DNA from 3 places in the Kurthia populi genome. Region 3 is predicted to be linked to each of the others. Evidence: riboswitches for the same ligand, from Rfam matches in the RefSeq annotation. Region 3 holds a riboswitch; each other region holds the start of a gene.

Region 1 (5,544 bases), on a different contig from region 3:
ACATTACGTGAATTAGTAGAAGAAGTAGGTCTAGACGCAGTACGCTACAACTTCGCAATGCGCGCCGGTGATACACACTTAGATTTCGATTTAGATTTAGCTGTGAAGCAATCAAACGAAAACCCTGTATACTACGCACAATATGCACATGCACGTATTTGCTCAATCCTACGTCAAGCAGAAGAAAAAGGTTTCGCACCTTCAACAGATGCGCTTGAAACATTATCTACAGAAAAAGACATCGATGTACTGAAAAAAGTTGGGGATTTCCCACAAGTGGTAGCAGATGCTGCACGCGCTCGCGCACCGCACCGTATCACAAACTACGTACAAGAATTAGCTGCTACATTCCACAGCTTCTACAATGCTGAAAAAGTATTAGATGTTGACAATAAAGAACGCTCTGCAGCACGTCTTGCAATGATCACAGCAGTAGCACAAACAATTAAAAATGCGCTTAAATTAGTAGGCGTAGCTGCTCCTGAAAAAATGTAATTTAGCTAAATAAAAAGAGGCTTTGACATATGTGTAAAGCCGCTCCTATGAGCATAAAAAAACCGGAATCGCGCTGTGACGCGGTTCCGGTTTTTCGTTTCGAACGTTAAAAAAAGAAAATGACGTGTTTTGTCTTAGTCACTTTTTTATTATGTCTGTAGCAGAAGACGCTCACCTCAAGGAGCGAAGTGAGTAGGTGGGCGATGCATGCTATGCTTTTGGCGAACAGCGCGTTTCAAGAGATGCTCGTTAAAATACTCGTTAATAGGGCTTGCTATTGATTGAAAAAGGGTATGGAAAGACTAGAACTGTTTTGCTCTAAAAACGCCTGTCGGATTTCTACTGACGGTACTTCAATCGAAACGATTAAAAAATAGCTTCAATCTCAAAGCAAAAAATAATTAACGGAAGAGGTGAACGTATTGTCACAAAATAAAGCCTACAAATTTAGGTTATATCCAAATAAGGACCAACAAGCACGCATCCATCAAACGCACGGTCATTGTCGTTTTGTCTATAACCATTTTCTTGAACTTTGGAACACTTCCTATAAAGAAGAAGGCAAAAGCTTAAATCGTAGCTTGATGTCTAAAGTCCTCACGAAGATGAAGAAACAAGATGAAACAGCTTGGCTGAGAAACGTAGACAGTGTGGCATTACAAGCCTCTTATGAATATTTAATCGATGCCTTCAATCGATTTTTTAAGAAACAGAATAAATACCCTCGTTTCAAAAGCAAAAAAAATCCCGTACAAAGCTATACAACCAAAAATACAAATAACAATATCGCGATTGTCGGTAACCACATCAAACTACCGAAACTTGGGCTTGTGAAGTTTGCGAAGTCTTGTGAGATAGAAGGACGTATCATGCGCGCAACGATCAAATATCATGCAAGTGGCCATTTTTACGTATCGATTGCATGTGAAGTACCGGACGTTCAGCCGTTACCGAAAACCAATCAATCTGTCGGGATTGATTTAGGTATCACCGATTTTGCGATGCTGTCTGATGGACGTAAAGTGGATAACCAACGCTTTACGGTGAAGATGGAGAAGCAGCTAAAGCGGGAACAACGCAAGTTATCACGTCGCTACGAACAAGCAAAAAAAGAGAACCGCGTTTTACGTGACTGTATGAACTACCAAAAGCAACGTCGTAAAGTCGCGCGCTTGCGTGAACGTGTTGCGTTTCAGCGGGAAGATTTTTTAAATAAGTTATCAACGGAACTCATTCGCCAGTACGACATCATCTGCCTAGAAGACTTACACACCAAAGGCATGTTGAAAAATCATAAACTAGCAAAAGCCATTAATGACGTTTCTTGGTTTTCGTTTGTGCAAAAACTGATGTATAAAGCGAAGTGGTATGGCCGAGAAATCGTAAAGATTTCACGCTTCTATCCATCGAGCCAACTTTGCCATGTCTGTGGGCATCGAGATGGCAAGAAGTCCCTCGACATTCGCGAGTGGGTTTGCCCATCTTGCGGTGAAACGCTAGACCGAGACCTTAACGCAAGTCGGAACATTTTAGCCGAAGGACTCACGCTGTTAACCCAACAACCGTAGGGACTACGGGGCTCGCCTACTCAAGAAGTGAAGCCACTGTTCGAGCTGTCGGAACAAGCAAGCACTGTTCGTAGGAATCCCCCACTTCAAGCGCATTCGTAAAAACGGCTAAGTGGGGGTAGTTCAATTTAAAAATAAATTGGTTGCATCATGTGTACGTAAAATAGGCTCCGAATACTTCGTATAATTCGATGTTAAAAAGTAATAGTAGAGCATATCAACGACATACAACTGCGCGATAAGTGACGCTGTCGCGGCTGTGCGGATTTTACCGCTAACCTCTAATGCACTGTGTAAAAGTGTCACCGTGGCTTGTTTTGCAAGCTCGGAGTCTTGATTGCCGGTCACCGCAATGACAGGAATTTGTAGGCTCTTCGCAATGTTTTCTAGCTGCTCGATTTGCGTTTTTTCACCAGAATTTGAAATAAGCACAAGTACTTTATTTTCTGGGTTAGCAGAAAGCAGTGTTGTAATCAGATGAATGTCTGAATGGGTAATGACATTTTTTCCGAATTATTTAAAAAAAGAAAACCCTAACATGGATGGAATCACTTTCGTTTATTTACAAATAATGTAATCTAAAAGTAATAAAATTTCATTTTTTGTTTAAAATATTTTTTAAAAAGAAATTAAATTACATTTTAAAATAAAGTAAGCACGAAATCAGTGCGTAATTACATAAAAATGACACACTATTCCGAATATGCTTTCTTAACTCCTTGAAGTTTTGTATAATAGGGGCAATTAAACACACAGACATAGTAGGGGAAATGAGTGAAAATCTCATGCGGTCCCGCCACTGTAATGAAGTAATTCGAAGCCAGATTACCTACTATTTTCTTGAATGTGCTACGAGGATAGTCAACTTTTAGGGGGCTTCTGTATGTACAGGGGCCTTTTTATGTTCTCGGGAAATGAGAGGAGAATGGATTTTGAAAAAATGGATGTCATGGGGTTCCGCATTAGCGGTCTCAGCAATGTTATTATCAGGCTGCGGTACAGCAGATCAGACAAATGACAAGGAAAAAACAACACAGTCAGCGCAGCAAAATGCGTACCCATTAACAGTGAAGGATGCGACAGGTAAAGAAATTAGCATTAAGCAAGAGCCTTCAAAAATTATTACCTTATCACCAAGCATTACGGAATCATTATTCGCACTTGACTTAGGAGATAAGGTGACAGGTGTTACAACGAATGATGATTATCCGAAAGAAGCGACTAAAAAAACAATGGTTGGCGATATGAATCCAAATATCGAAAAAATCATTTCGTTAGAACCTGATTTCGTGTTAATTGATGCGTCATCATTAGGTACGGCTGAAGCAGGTTTAGAGCAGCTACGTGATGCAGGAATCACTGTATTTGTTGTGCCAACAGCAAATTCATTTGATGAAACGTATGCCAATATCGAACTAATCGGTAAGGTGACAAATAAAGAAGCTGAAGCGAAAAAAATTGTTGCAGATATGCAGAAAAAAGTAGCGGATGTACAACAGAAAATTAAAGATGCCAATGTGAAAGAACGTTCTGTATTTGTCGAAACATCAGATGCACCAGACATTTATACAGCGGGCAATAACTCGTATATGCAAGAAATGTTCGACTTAATTGGTGCGAATAATATTGCTAAAGATGGCGGCGAAAATTGGTATAAAATCGACCCAGAAGCGATTGTAAAAGGCAACCCAGATGTCATTATCGTGAAGTATGATTACGTACCAAATATCATGAAGAAAATTAAAAAACGTGATGGCTTTGATACCATTACAGCGGTGAAAGAAGACCAAATTGTGCAAGTCGATGACAATTTAACAAGTCGTACAGGTCCACGTTTAGCAGATGGCTTAGAAGAAATCGCGAAAGCTGTCTATCCTGAGGCATTTAAATAATGAAAAAACATGTTGTCGGGTATACCGTATCCTTTGCGCTATTAGTTGTAGCGGCATGGTTTGCGATTAGTATTGGCTCGGTGAAGGTTCCACTATCTGTATTGTGGAATCCATCATCAGCGGATGCAGCCTCGGCAAATATTATATGGAAAATCCGCGTGCCACGTGTGATTTTAGCCGGTCTTGTAGGGGCAGCACTTGCTATGGCAGGTGCTGCCTTTCAAGGTTTATTGAAAAATCCACTGGCTGATCCATATACGCTGGGGGTTTCTTCTGGGGCATCGGTCGGAGCGGTGATGACAATTTTCTTCGGTATTTCGTCATCCGCGCTTGGCCTATACACATTACCGATTTTTAGTATGATTGGTGCAATGGTCGCAATGGTGTTAGTGCTTGGCTTTTCACGCCTTGTCGATCGTTCGATGAAAATGGAAACATTGATTTTAACAGGGATTATTATTAGTGCCTTTTTAAGCTCCGTTATTTCACTTATGATTGCACTAACTGGTGAGGAACTGCGTCAGATTTTAAACTGGCTCATGGGGAGCGTATCGATGCGTGGCTGGCCGTATATTAAAATGATTTGGCCATTTTTACTTGTTGGTGCCTTGATGCTATGGATGAATCGCAAGGAACTAAATGCCTTATTATTTGGCGAGGAGCGCGCGCATTATTTAGGGGTCAATGTGAAGCGCAGCAAGTGGATGATTTTAGTGGGCGGCTCGATTTTAACAGGCTGTGCCGTAGCGGTGTCAGGGACAATTGGCTTTGTTGGTTTAGTTGTACCGCATATGACACGTCTACTTTTCGGTGCAGATCATCGTCATTTACTACCGCTCTCAATTATTAATGGTGCCACGCTACTTATCGTCTGTGATTTAGTAGCGCGCACGATTATTGCACCATCCGAATTACCGATTGGCGTCATTACATCATTTATTGGTGCGCCAGTATTTGCTTATATTTTCTTTAGACAACGTAGAAAGGGGCGTTAAACATGTTAGAGATTCACGGCTTAACAGGGGGCTATGATAAAAAAGAAATTGTTCGAGATGTGAGCTTTTCATTACAGAAGGGGCGAATGCTCGGCATTTTAGGGCCAAATGGTAGCGGGAAATCGACGCTTTTAAAAATGATTAGTGGCATTTTACCGCTAACTGCCGGTGATATTTTAATCGATAACAAGCCTCGAACAAGCTACAAACAAAAGGAATTAGCTCGCAAGATGGCCGTGCTACCACAGCTTCATGCTCATGCTTTTTCCCATACCGTCGCGGAAACAGTCGCGCTTGGGCGTTACCCGCATCAAAGCGGCTTATTTTCACAGTGGTCAGCAGAAGATGAGGCAGCGACAACGGAGGCAATGACTCAAACGGGTGTCGCAAAGTACCGCGATGAGGAGCTGGAATATTTATCAGGCGGCGAGCAGCAACGGACCTTTATTGCACAGGCACTTGCCCAGCAGGCGGAGCTTTTACTGCTAGATGAGCCGACAAATCATTTAGATTTAGAACATCAACGTCAAATTATGGACATGCTAAAGCATGAGGTAGCAACGCGACAGTTAACGGTTGTGTCGATTTTTCATG
Region 2 (5,544 bases), on a different contig from region 3:
GCTGACGTTGGCTGTTTATTAGTAGTATCGGCCGCTGAAGTAGTAGATTTTTCATCCTGTGCAGTGGCTTCTTTTGGCGTTGCCGTTTTTTCTTCTGCCGCTGGTTTCGCGTCGTTCGTTTGCTGCTCCTCTGTTTTTGCTGGCGCTGCAGGTGTAGCTACCTTATCTGTATCTTCTATAATCTTTTCTTTATCAACCTGCTTATCGATAGCTTCCTTGTCATCCGGCTTTATTTCTGCTTTATCCTTTCGTTCTTGTGCATCCTCGCTCGATTTCTGTTTGTTTGCAGCCTCTACGGGTTCTTGTTGTGCCGAACTCGTTTCATTTACTGTCGATGATGCAGTTGCAGCTTGCTCACTTTCTAAGCGCGCTTTTTCTTTTTCATATTCATCAACGGATTGCACGTTGCACGCACTAAGTAGCATCGAAGCGGCTAACATTCCTCCTAATAAGCGTTTCATCTAAAAATCCTCCTTATACGTCAAAGAGGGCGCTGGAAATTCCAGCCCCCTACAGTGACAAAACTCATTATTTTACACGTACTTTCAGCGTTTTTGATTTGTTGCCAGCCGTATCTTTTACCATTACTAACAATGCTTTTTTCGTTTGTTGCTTTGGAATTTTTACGCTGAATTTGCCTGTTGATGATGCTTTCGTGCGATATTTTTTGCCGTTTACTTGAACGATTACTGTTGCACCTTTTTCAGCTTTACCAGTCACATATTTCGTACCTGCTTTTACCGTATTCACTTTCGCCACAGCAGGTGCCGTTTTATCCGCTACTGTGACCGTTTTAACTTTTGAGGTATTGCCCGCAGCGTCTGTTACCGTCACGACTAATTTAGTGCCAGCTTTTTGCTTCGCAATCGCTAAATCGTAGCGTCCTGTGCCATCTGCTAATGTCGTTGCAAGCACTTTTTTACTAGATTTCACTGTCACCGTCGCATATTTCTCAGCTGTGCCTTTTAGCATTGTTGATTTATCCGACACTGCAGAAATCTTTGCGGCTACCGGTGCAGTTGTATCATAGTTAAATTTTGTTGCGTCCACTGCTGATAAATCATAGTATGGTGTTTGTTGTGCATATGCGGTTAGTGCTTGTGCAGCTTGTACGTTTGAGATTTGGTTCACTGTACCTTGTGCCGAGTTTTTAAACGCATGCTGTGCTTTATCATAACTTGTTAATAAGTTTGATACCGTCCATGCACCATTCGCTAACACAAACTGCTCGTGTTGCTGTGGATTAATGCCAAGTGCTAATTGCGCAATAATAAGCTGTGAAACAGATTCTGGACTATCTCCTTTTGCCCATTCACTATAGAAGCCGGCCTGGTCGCTTAATTGTGACTGCATAAATGCCAAGCCTTTTGTGATGACCTTATCTACAGCTGGTTGTGTTTTATAGGGCGCAAGTGCTGTGATCGCCATTGCCGTTGAATCGACATCGGCACCCGTTGCCCATTCACTTGATGAGCCCCATGAGAAGCCACCGTCTGAATAAGCTTTAGTTACAAGGAAGTCTACGATTGCTTCACGTGAGAAATCCGCTTCATTCGCTTTAGGCACCGCATAATCGTTGGCATCAAGCGCTGTTAATAGCCAGTAGTAATCCATTTCTAATAGCTCAAATGCCGTATCTACATCGCCTTTTGCTTTTTGTTGTTGTGCATAAGCGACCATTTTTTCGATTAAGTTAACGCCGCCTACATTCGTTGCATCCTTGCCGATGGCTGTCACCGCAAGCACAGTTGTTGCGTATTTACTAACAGCAGAAAAGCTTGCAAAATCATTTTTTGCTTCCGCTTCTACGGTTTGATAGTATGTATCGTAATAATTTTTCGCTACAGGGAAATTGGCTTTCGCTAATGTCAGTACCGAGCTCCCTAAATCGGTTGTTGGTGTTTTTGCCATCGCGTACGTAAATGCCGACGCATCATTTAATGCTGCCGTATATGATACCGCCGATGCTGTATTGCTAGCGATTGGTGTGACTTCTTGTGCTTGTGCACTCCAAGCTGGCACAGCGCTTAATGTAAGTGCTACCACAACTGAAGATGCTACCCATTTGTTTTTGAACATAAAAAAATCCTCCCCTGATTTTTTAGAATTTTCACGCAACAATTCTTAGGGAGGACAACTATATATAATAAGCCAAAAAAGCTTGCAAAACACCACTTCCCCTCGAAGTTTGTTAACGATGTAGAAGCAGGTCTCCTGGCTCGTGATCTTTTTACTCTAGCGGCTTCTCATTGCTTTATCGCAAGCAACAATGCACAAAACTATTTCATCACACATACAGTAGCGGGGCTGCGTTGGCTTTTCACCAATCTTCCCTATTATCCCAATTGGGCACTTCTACATATTCAATTGTTCTATAGTATTCCATAAAAACGTTCGGATGTAAACGCTTTTTCTAGAGAAAATAAATAAAATCGCCTAACCTCGACTTATTTTACGAATGAAATAAGTTGAGATTAGGCGAATAGAGCGGTCGTACGCTAGACGGCGACTTCACATTTTTTATGCGTATTATAGGCATGTAGTTGCTCCTCTGTTAAGTTTTTTACGTACAAATGAAAATTCATCGACTGCAGTCCATACTGTTCACAAGCCTCGCAATAAATTCGATACCCTTCACGATACATATCCATTTTTACCAATCCTCTCTGAATGTGTTAGTTGTTATATAACAAATATCTTTTATAAAAATAATATATAACAGTTTGAAACAGTCGTCAATGATATTTATCAGAAAATTTAAAAATAAATAAAAAAAGAGCCCTGCCTCTATGGCTAAGCTCTTGTCAGTTTAGTGTTTTGGCCTTTTTTAAGCGCGTCATCATTTTGCGATACATCTGTACTAATACTTCAGCGATTACAAGTCCCATTACAATTGCACCCGTAATAATGCCAGTTTTTAAGAAAAATTGTAGTGACTCATTGTATTCGTTTGCGACAACATGACGCATTGCCTCATACGCTAAGCCCCCGGGTACAAGTGGGATAATACCCCCTACAACAAAAATCAGCATCGGTGTTTTGTGTTTAAATGCTTGGTAATGGGCCACAATCGAAATAATAAATGCCCCGCAAAACGATGCGGTGACACTGTCTACTTGCTGCTGAATCATCGCGTAATAAATGAGCCACCCAATCATCCCAACGAGTCCACACGGAATGAGTGTTGATTTTGGTACGTTGAAAATAATCGCAATGCCATAGGTAGCAACAAATGCACACACAAGTTGTAAAACATAATCCATAGCAAAGTCTCCTTAAAATAAAATAAGTACAAAGGCGATACCTGAACCAATCGCTAGGGCTGTAAGAGATGCCTCTGCGCCTTTTGTGACGCCGGATACAAAATGCCCCGCCATCATGTCACGCACCGCATTGGCAATCGGGACGCCTGGTACAAGCGGCATAACCGCGCCGATAATGATTTTATCCTCTTCAAAGCCAAAGCCTATATAGAGCGCGAGTAGCGTCATTAAACCAACTGCAATGGATGCAGTAAATTCGGCAAAAAACTTCACCTTTGTAATCGCATTTACGCGTAAGCAGACCCAGTGCCCGATGCCCCCCGCAATCGCTGCGGCTGGCATATCCCAAACGGAACCCATAAAAAGAATGACGAAGCAACCACTTGCGATTGCTGCGTAAATAACTTGTGCAAGTTCTGAACGAAAAAGATTTTTATTTTCAAGCGTTTTTAATTGTTCATACGCTTCTTCAATTGATAATTGATTTGCTGTTAGTGCACGAGAAATCGTATTAATTTCAGCGATTTTTGATAAATCTGTTGCGCGTCGTGGAATTTGTGCAATACGTGTCGGGCTTTCATGACTAGCTGAAAAAATAATACCGGTTGGTGTCACAAAACTTTGTGCATCCTGATAGCCCTGTGAACGTGCCATGCGAAGCATTGTATCTTCTGCACGATACGTTTCTGCGCCGCTTTGCATGAGTAAGCGCCCTGCGAGTAAAAAGCAGTCCGCCGCAAAGACAGATGATGTATCCATCTTGTCCCTCCTTATAAAATAAAAGTAAGGAGCCAAAAAATCGCTGGCTCCTTAACATTATAGTAGTTATTTGTGGTTTTGATAACCCATTATTTTGCAGGCATACGTGTTGCTGCATCAAGACGAATGAGTTCCGCATTTAAATACGCACTCTCAATCATATATTTCACCGTAAAGGCATATTCAGAAGGATCCCCTAAACGTTTTGGATATTCTGGGATTTGGCGTAAGGAAGCAAGCGCATTTTCTGGCATTCCTTGCATCAGTGGTGTTTCAAATAATCCTGGTGCAATCGTATTAATACGAATATTTAAGCTTGCGAGGTCGCGGGCAATCGGTAAAGCCATGCTCGCAATGGCACCTTTACTTGCGCTGTATGCGGCTTGTCCCATCTGGCCATCAAATGCGGCAATCGAAGCGGTGTTAATGACAATTCCACGATCTGGATGCTCGTCCGTCGGCTCATTTTTAGCCATTTGTTCTACCGCAAGGCGCAATACATTAAATGTTCCAATTAAATTAATATCGATAATTTTCTTAAAGAAATCAAGCGACATCACGCCTTTACGACCAAATACTTTTGCGGGCGGTCCGATACCAGCACAGTTTACAGCGATATCTAAATACCCGTGCTTCGCCATAATGGCGTCAATCGCTTGTTGCACTTGCTCTTCACTCGTAACATCAACTTTGTGGAATGTGCCGCCGATTTCTGTCGCTGCTTTTTGACCATTTTCTTCGTTGACATCAAAGATTTGTACCACTGCGCCGTTATCCGCTAGCATTTTTGCTGTCGCAAATCCTAGTCCTGATGCCGCTCCTGTTACAATCGCTACCTTTTGTTCAATGTTCATTGTTCATCCCCCTATTAGCCTTCTATTTAGATTTCTCTGTAGATGTCTTAATAAAACGTAATGGTGACACAAGTTGCATATTTTCAACAAGCCCTCTTGCTTGTGCATGGGGTTGCTGTGTGGCTTCTAAAAATGTTAATACAGGCGTGATGCAGAGTTCAGGCTCATTCCTTAACATCGCTTGCCATTCCGAAAAATCATGCGCATAAATGGCCTGTGCGACCCGTTGTTTTTTCATCACATCATCGAGTTCAAACCAATCTGTAATCGCTAAAACCTCACTCAAGCGTTGCTGGAATTTTGGTTCGAGTGACCCGACTCCCACATAGCGGCCATCTTTCGTTTCATAGTAGTCATAAAAGCTACCACCATTTAACGCCTCCGCTTCTGGCTCGATCGTTTGATTAGTTGCGAGCTGCATCGGACCAAATAATGGGTGCAGTGACAACGCCGCATCGAGCATACTAATATCGACTTGCTGTCCCTTACCTGTTGTCCCGCGTTCAATGACTGCTGCAAGTAAACCGATGACCGCATGAAGCGCGCCACCTGCTATATCTGCAAGCTGTAAGCTACTCGCTACAGGTCGCTCTCCGGCTCGACGTAAACTATTGGCTACACCAGATAAGGCTAAATAATTAATATCATGCCCGGCATGTTCCGCAAGT
Region 3 (5,544 bases):
CTAAATTTTATGATGCTTTGTAATTGAACAAAGATATGCCTTCTGGGAGAATCGAACTCTCATCTACGGATTACGAGACCGTTGTTCTACCATTAAACTAAGTAGGCAAATAGGTAAATTAGTTATGTAACTTACAACTATTATTATACTCTTTTTTGTACTTTATACAATATTCCTGTCAGAAAAACACACTTCTTGTTTATTTAACTTTTTTCTACTTTAACGCTTTTACTGCTGTTCTATTAAGAAAATTACTTTGTGCACCCTTAATGATGATGAACATACTCATTTTCTTTCACGTATTCACGGAAATTCGCTAAATCTTGCATGCCTGTTGACGTGCCATCGATTGCTTGCTGCAAGCGCTCTAATAATACCGTTTGTAAATTTGGATGATACCCAAAATAAGAGGCTAACTCAATCGAAACGCTTGGATTTGTATCAGAAAATTGCTGCGCCATTAAGGCCATTCGTTCCATTAAGATACCTGTAAATAAGAAATATGGTAACATAATGACTTGTTTTGCACCTTGCGCTAGACAGATTTGCATGCCTTGCTCCACAGTTGGTGTTGTTACACCCATAAAAGCACATTCTACAGTTGAAACAGTCAGCTGTGCTTGTAAAATCGATGCGATGTTATAGAAATCCATTTTAGCATCTTCGTCACTGCTCCCACGACCGATCAATAAAATTGCCGTATCTTTATGAGGAATCGACACATCAAATTGAATTTCTTCTAAACGAGCCTTTAAAATATCAATAATTGCTTGGTGAATACCGATTGTTTGGCCATACGTAAAACGAATTTCTGGGAACTGCGCCTTTGCCTCTTCAATTTCTGCTGGGATATGTAATTTAGAATGCCCGGCATGTAATAAAATAATTGGAATCACATGGATTTCAACCGCTCCCTGTTCAATACACGCTTGAATACCGTCCTCAATATTAGGATTCGCAAATTCTAAAAAGCATGTCTCTACTAATAAATTGGCATCAATCGCTGGCTTCATTTGACGAATAAATGAACGCACTTCTTCATTCCCCGCTTCTAGTCTGCTACCATGCCCAACAAATAATACCGCTGTCTTTTTTGTGGCGCGCTTTTTACGATATTTTTCAATGCCTTTAATATGCCCTTCTTGACGCACGCGTTCGCCATTTACCATTTCATAAATAATCGCCTCACGCGCTACATTACCTTGCACAATACTACGCGCCGTTTGCTCCTGCTGCACAGAATACCAAGTACCTTTTGGATAATCAATTACGACACATTTATCTTTACAACGTCCATTACAGCGTGTCCGTGACGTATGAATAACCTCATCTAATTTTAGTGTACGAATTTCATCACGAATTTGTTGCGTGACATCTTCTGCGCCAGCTCCCATACAAGTAGCTCCGTTACAAATCATTAAATGACGCTCCATTTTCGTTAAATTCCACGTTGTCATGCTAACTCCCCCTCATGTTGTTGATTCCCACACAGAGGATAGAAAGCATAAAAAAAGACACTTTCCCCTATAAAAAGTGCACTAAAAAAACGCAAATAACCTTTGCTTATTCCGCACCTATCCTCGTAGGGTGAATCATCGAAGATTAAATGGTAGGTCTCCTGGCTTCTCTTCAACGTACTTTACACCTTCCCGTTTACACAGTGGTTTTTGTAAAGCACTCCAAGTTACAGTTGCGGGACAGCATCGGTTTTTCACCGATTTCCCTATTAAGCTAAGAATTAGCGCCATTCATCATATTGAATTGCTTTCATTTTAGCATTAAATTTTGAAAAATCAAATAGCTCTATAAAAAAAGAGAGGCTATTCGCCTCCCTCCTGCTGTGCTAATTCAATAGTATGTCGCTTGAAAAAACCGATGCCAAATGCGATAGCTTGCAGGCTAAAGAAAATCATTTCATTGACGAACCAGCCATTTGTATAGCTATTCCATATAGGAAAATTAAAAATAAGCGAACCCTTATCAGCGATACCACCACCAAAGGCAGTCAAATCCGCCTGTACTTGTGTGTATTCTAGATATGTACTAAGTGCCAAAATAACGCATAACACGACGATATAGCTTACAATTTGTTGTCCCTTCGCTTGCGCAAAATAACGGGAGCCAATGACAAAGCTAATGAATAAACTAATCAGTAAAAATGGAATAACAAAGACAAGCGGAATAAATGCTGGATTTATATTTTTTAATGACTCATCCGGCGCTAATGTAAAATAATAGCGCACAACAAAGACACCAAATAATGAGATTGCTAATGAAATATACCACGCTAATTTACTCAAAAAATCACCTTCCATTGTTCATTATAAAAGAACTAGCTGAAAAAAAATAGCGCAAGCACGGCTTTCCTCCGCACTTGCGCTATCATTACATTGTTAATTGCTGCAATGTTTGTAATTGCACAGTTAATCGTATAAAAAGTTCATTTTGCTCGATGGCTTCATTGCGCTCCTTTAGTAGCTTTAAGTAGCTACATAATGCATACGTAAATGCATCGATAAACGCTAACTTCGGCAGCATCGTACGCTTTAACGTTTTTAATGTATCCGGATCAAAATTACGAAACTCCAGGACGCGCCCTAAAAAAATCACATCATAGGATTTTGATGTACTATACGTATGAAAGGTTTGTGGGTCATCTGTATGCAAAGCATTTATTAAAGACTTTGCAATATCCTCTATTAGAATACCATGATTAACATTTGACTCAATCGATAGTTTTCGATTGCCTTCTAGTAGGACATCAAATTGACCACCTCGCCAAAAAAACTGATTAAACTCACCCTTTTCAATAAGTTCATCATCGTGAAACACCGTCCAGATAATACGCATTGTATCCCTCCTATGCTTCATATACGAGCAATGAAGCCGTGAATAATGTTAAAAAGATTAGCTCTACAAACAGCGTAATAAAATCCCATTTCGTTGTACGTAGTTTTCCCATTGGCATCCATAGCACGTACAGACGCCCGATTATAAGCAATGCACATAATGCTAGCATCCAACTGTAGGGATATAGCAAATAGGCATAAAAATAAATACCAAATTTCAAACAAAATTCAACCACAATACGGAGAAAGCGATGTTGTCGTAAAGAGGTGTAAAGTATCCCAAGGAGGGGCTGTTTCACCTGCTCCCCATATAATACCGCCTTGTACCGTTTATACTGAAGCAATCCATCAATGCTTACAATGATGAGCATGATACAATACAAAAATACAAAAAATACCGGTTGTGTCATCGTCATGTAAATCATTCCCATCTATCATTGATTTCATTTATTATACCGAATTTTGCCAAATTTACTATAGCTTCACATAATGTTCGATTTTTCGTTTTCTTGAAGTCTTGTAGTATACTGAAAAAAAGGAATGAATTTGTAGAGGAGCTGTTAAAATGAACTACGTTGTCAATGCCGTTACACAAGATATTCATACCATTACACTCAATGCAAAGGACGGCGCTAATATTGTGCTTACAAACGCTGGAGCTGCTATCGTTGCGCTATGGGTGCCTGATAAAGAGCGCCAATTAGGTAATGTCGTGCTTGGTTATGAAAACATTGAGCAGTATTTAAATAATGATATGGCACTCGGCGCTACAATCGGTCGTCATGCAGGGCGTATTGAGCAAGCACAGATTTGTATAAACGGGGCACAAATTCAGCTACCGGCAAATGAAGGCACTCACCTACTCCATGGTAATTTCAGCTCACTGCTATGGAATTACGAAATTATTGAGCGCGCTGATGATATTTCTGTTGTCTTTACGTTACACTCAGATGCTGGCTCTGATGGCTTCCCTGGAAATGTCGACGTCAATGTGACGATGACATTTAATGAAGCGCATGAACTTCGTATTGACTATGACGCATTAAGCGATGCAAAAACGGTCTTAAATTTAACGAATCATAGCTATTTCAATTTAAGTGGTCATCCTTTTCAACCAATTGGTGACCACTTATTAGAAGTAAAAAGCGATTATTATTTGGAACTCGCCGAAGATTCGATTCCAACCTATGCAAAGGCCACACGTAATTCTTCCTTCGACTTTAGCGAGCCACAACTGCTCGCTCACCTTTTCGATAAAGATGACGTGCAGCTTACACGTGGAGGTGGCTTAGACCATCCCTTTCATTTATTACCGCAGCAGCCACAAATCCGCTTGGTTGAGCCACATGTTGGACGCGTTTTAACTGTTGAAACAAGCTATCCATTTGCGGTTATTTATAGTGGTAATAATATTGATGAAACGGCGATTCTTACAGAGCATTTACAAGCTAAAAAACAAAGTGCGATTTGCTTTGAAACACAGCTCGCTCCCTATTCTCATTTCAAAAAACGCTTTGACGCTGAGCTTGCAGCCAATCAACGCTATCACTACACAACAAATTTCCGCTTCACTACGCTTTAGGAGGCTTATTTATGGATGTTCGTCAACTCACCTATTTTACCGAAGTCGCAAAACAACAAAGTTTTACAAAAGCAGCACATAAACTGCATGTTACACAACCGACGATTTCAAAAATGGTTCGTCAGCTCGAATCTGAACTCGGCACAACATTACTCGATCGTTCGAGTAAACATGTTCAATTAACCGATGCAGGAGATGTTGTATTTGAGCGCGCTATTCAAATTATTCAAATGGTGGATGAAGTCCATTTAGCATTAGAAGATATGGAGCATTTAAAAACGGGTCATTTAACATTAGGCATGCCGCCGCTTATCGGTATTTTATTTTTTCCTCAAATCATGAAGGGCTTCCAACAACTCTTCCCAGATATTTCATTTCAATTAGATGAAATCGGCGCTAACATCGTCAAAGAACGTGTCTTATCTGGTGATTTAGATGGTGGTTTTGTGATGCTACCTGCTCACGATGAAGACTATGATTGTATTCCTTTTGTAAAAAAAGATGTGTACGTCATTGTTCATAATGACCATCCATTAGCAACAAAATCTACTATTTCAATGCGTGATTTAGAAAATGAGCCCCTGCTGCTATTTTCAGAAGACTTTACCTTGCATGACCGTATCATTCAAGAATGTGAAGATTTTGGCTTTGAACCAACGATTGCTTTTGAAAGCTCACAGTGGGAATTTATTAGCCAAATGATTGAACATAATTTAGGTATCGCCTTATTCCCTGAACCATTTGCGCATAAAACCAATCCCAATGTGGTGAAAATGATTCCATTAGAGAAGCCAATTTTATGGGAAATTGCTTTCATTTTAAAAAAAGATCGCTACCGTTCACAGGCAATGCGTGCATTTCTTGACTACGTGAAAAAGAATTCCAATTTGGAATAATGATGATAATAATTATGTATTTTACGAATGTAGCTTTTTGTTATACACTGAATAACGAATTAACAAAGCGCTAGCATATTATTTAAAAAAAGCGCGTTATTTAAAGGTCGTGATTTCGTTGAAAGTCCTTCAAAAAGCACTTCAGATTATCGTTCAAATTATTTTCATTTGGGGATTTTTGCTTATTGGCACATGGCTTAGCGCAGCTCTCCATATC

Evidence for each region. A riboswitch is a leader RNA that binds a small molecule or an ion and turns the genes downstream of it on or off. The one in region 3 is predicted to bind cobalamin.
Region 1: linked by a shared signal. The riboswitch ahead of ACFSY7_RS04110 (ABC transporter substrate-binding protein) and the one ahead of ACFSY7_RS03640 (CbiX/SirB N-terminal domain-containing protein) in region 3 are both predicted to bind cobalamin.
Region 2: linked by a shared signal. The riboswitch ahead of ACFSY7_RS18445 (Ig-like domain-containing protein) and the one ahead of ACFSY7_RS03640 (CbiX/SirB N-terminal domain-containing protein) in region 3 are both predicted to bind cobalamin.

Annotation. Positions count from the first base shown of each region.
Region 1 covers NZ_JBHUOR010000023.1:26,072-31,615, forward strand. Annotated here, with positions in the region: gene argS (arginine--tRNA ligase) at 1-495, shown strand, start outside; gene tnpB (IS200/IS605 family element RNA-guided endonuclease TnpB) at 918-2,063, shown strand; gene ACFSY7_RS04105 (SIS domain-containing protein) at 2,187-2,561, opposite strand; adenosylcobalamin (AdoCbl) riboswitch at 2,806-2,937, shown strand; gene ACFSY7_RS04110 (ABC transporter substrate-binding protein) at 2,996-3,955, shown strand; gene ACFSY7_RS04115 (FecCD family ABC transporter permease) at 3,955-4,950, shown strand; gene ACFSY7_RS04120 (adenosylcobinamide amidohydrolase) at 4,953-5,544, shown strand, end outside.
Region 2 covers NZ_JBHUOR010000140.1:9,307-14,850, forward strand. Annotated here, with positions in the region: gene ACFSY7_RS18440 (DUF4430 domain-containing protein) at 1-461, opposite strand, end outside; gene ACFSY7_RS18445 (Ig-like domain-containing protein) at 529-2,079, opposite strand; cobalamin riboswitch at 2,188-2,372, opposite strand; gene ACFSY7_RS18450 (transcriptional regulator) at 2,499-2,651, opposite strand; gene ACFSY7_RS18455 (threonine/serine exporter family protein) at 2,805-3,263, opposite strand; gene ACFSY7_RS18460 (threonine/serine exporter family protein) at 3,276-4,022, opposite strand; gene ACFSY7_RS18465 (SDR family NAD(P)-dependent oxidoreductase) at 4,112-4,876, opposite strand; gene ACFSY7_RS18470 (CaiB/BaiF CoA transferase family protein) at 4,899-5,544, opposite strand, start outside.
Region 3 covers NZ_JBHUOR010000019.1:25,437-30,980, forward strand. Annotated here, with positions in the region: tRNA gene ACFSY7_RS03635 (tRNA-Thr) at 37-107, opposite strand; gene ACFSY7_RS03640 (CbiX/SirB N-terminal domain-containing protein) at 267-1,457, opposite strand; cobalamin riboswitch at 1,592-1,764, opposite strand; gene ACFSY7_RS03645 (hypothetical protein) at 1,821-2,300, opposite strand; gene ACFSY7_RS03650 (hypothetical protein) at 2,386-2,850, opposite strand; gene ACFSY7_RS03655 (hypothetical protein) at 2,861-3,019, opposite strand; gene ACFSY7_RS03660 (aldose epimerase family protein) at 3,415-4,431, shown strand; gene ACFSY7_RS03665 (LysR family transcriptional regulator) at 4,443-5,327, shown strand; gene ACFSY7_RS03670 (CidA/LrgA family protein) at 5,446-5,544, shown strand, end outside.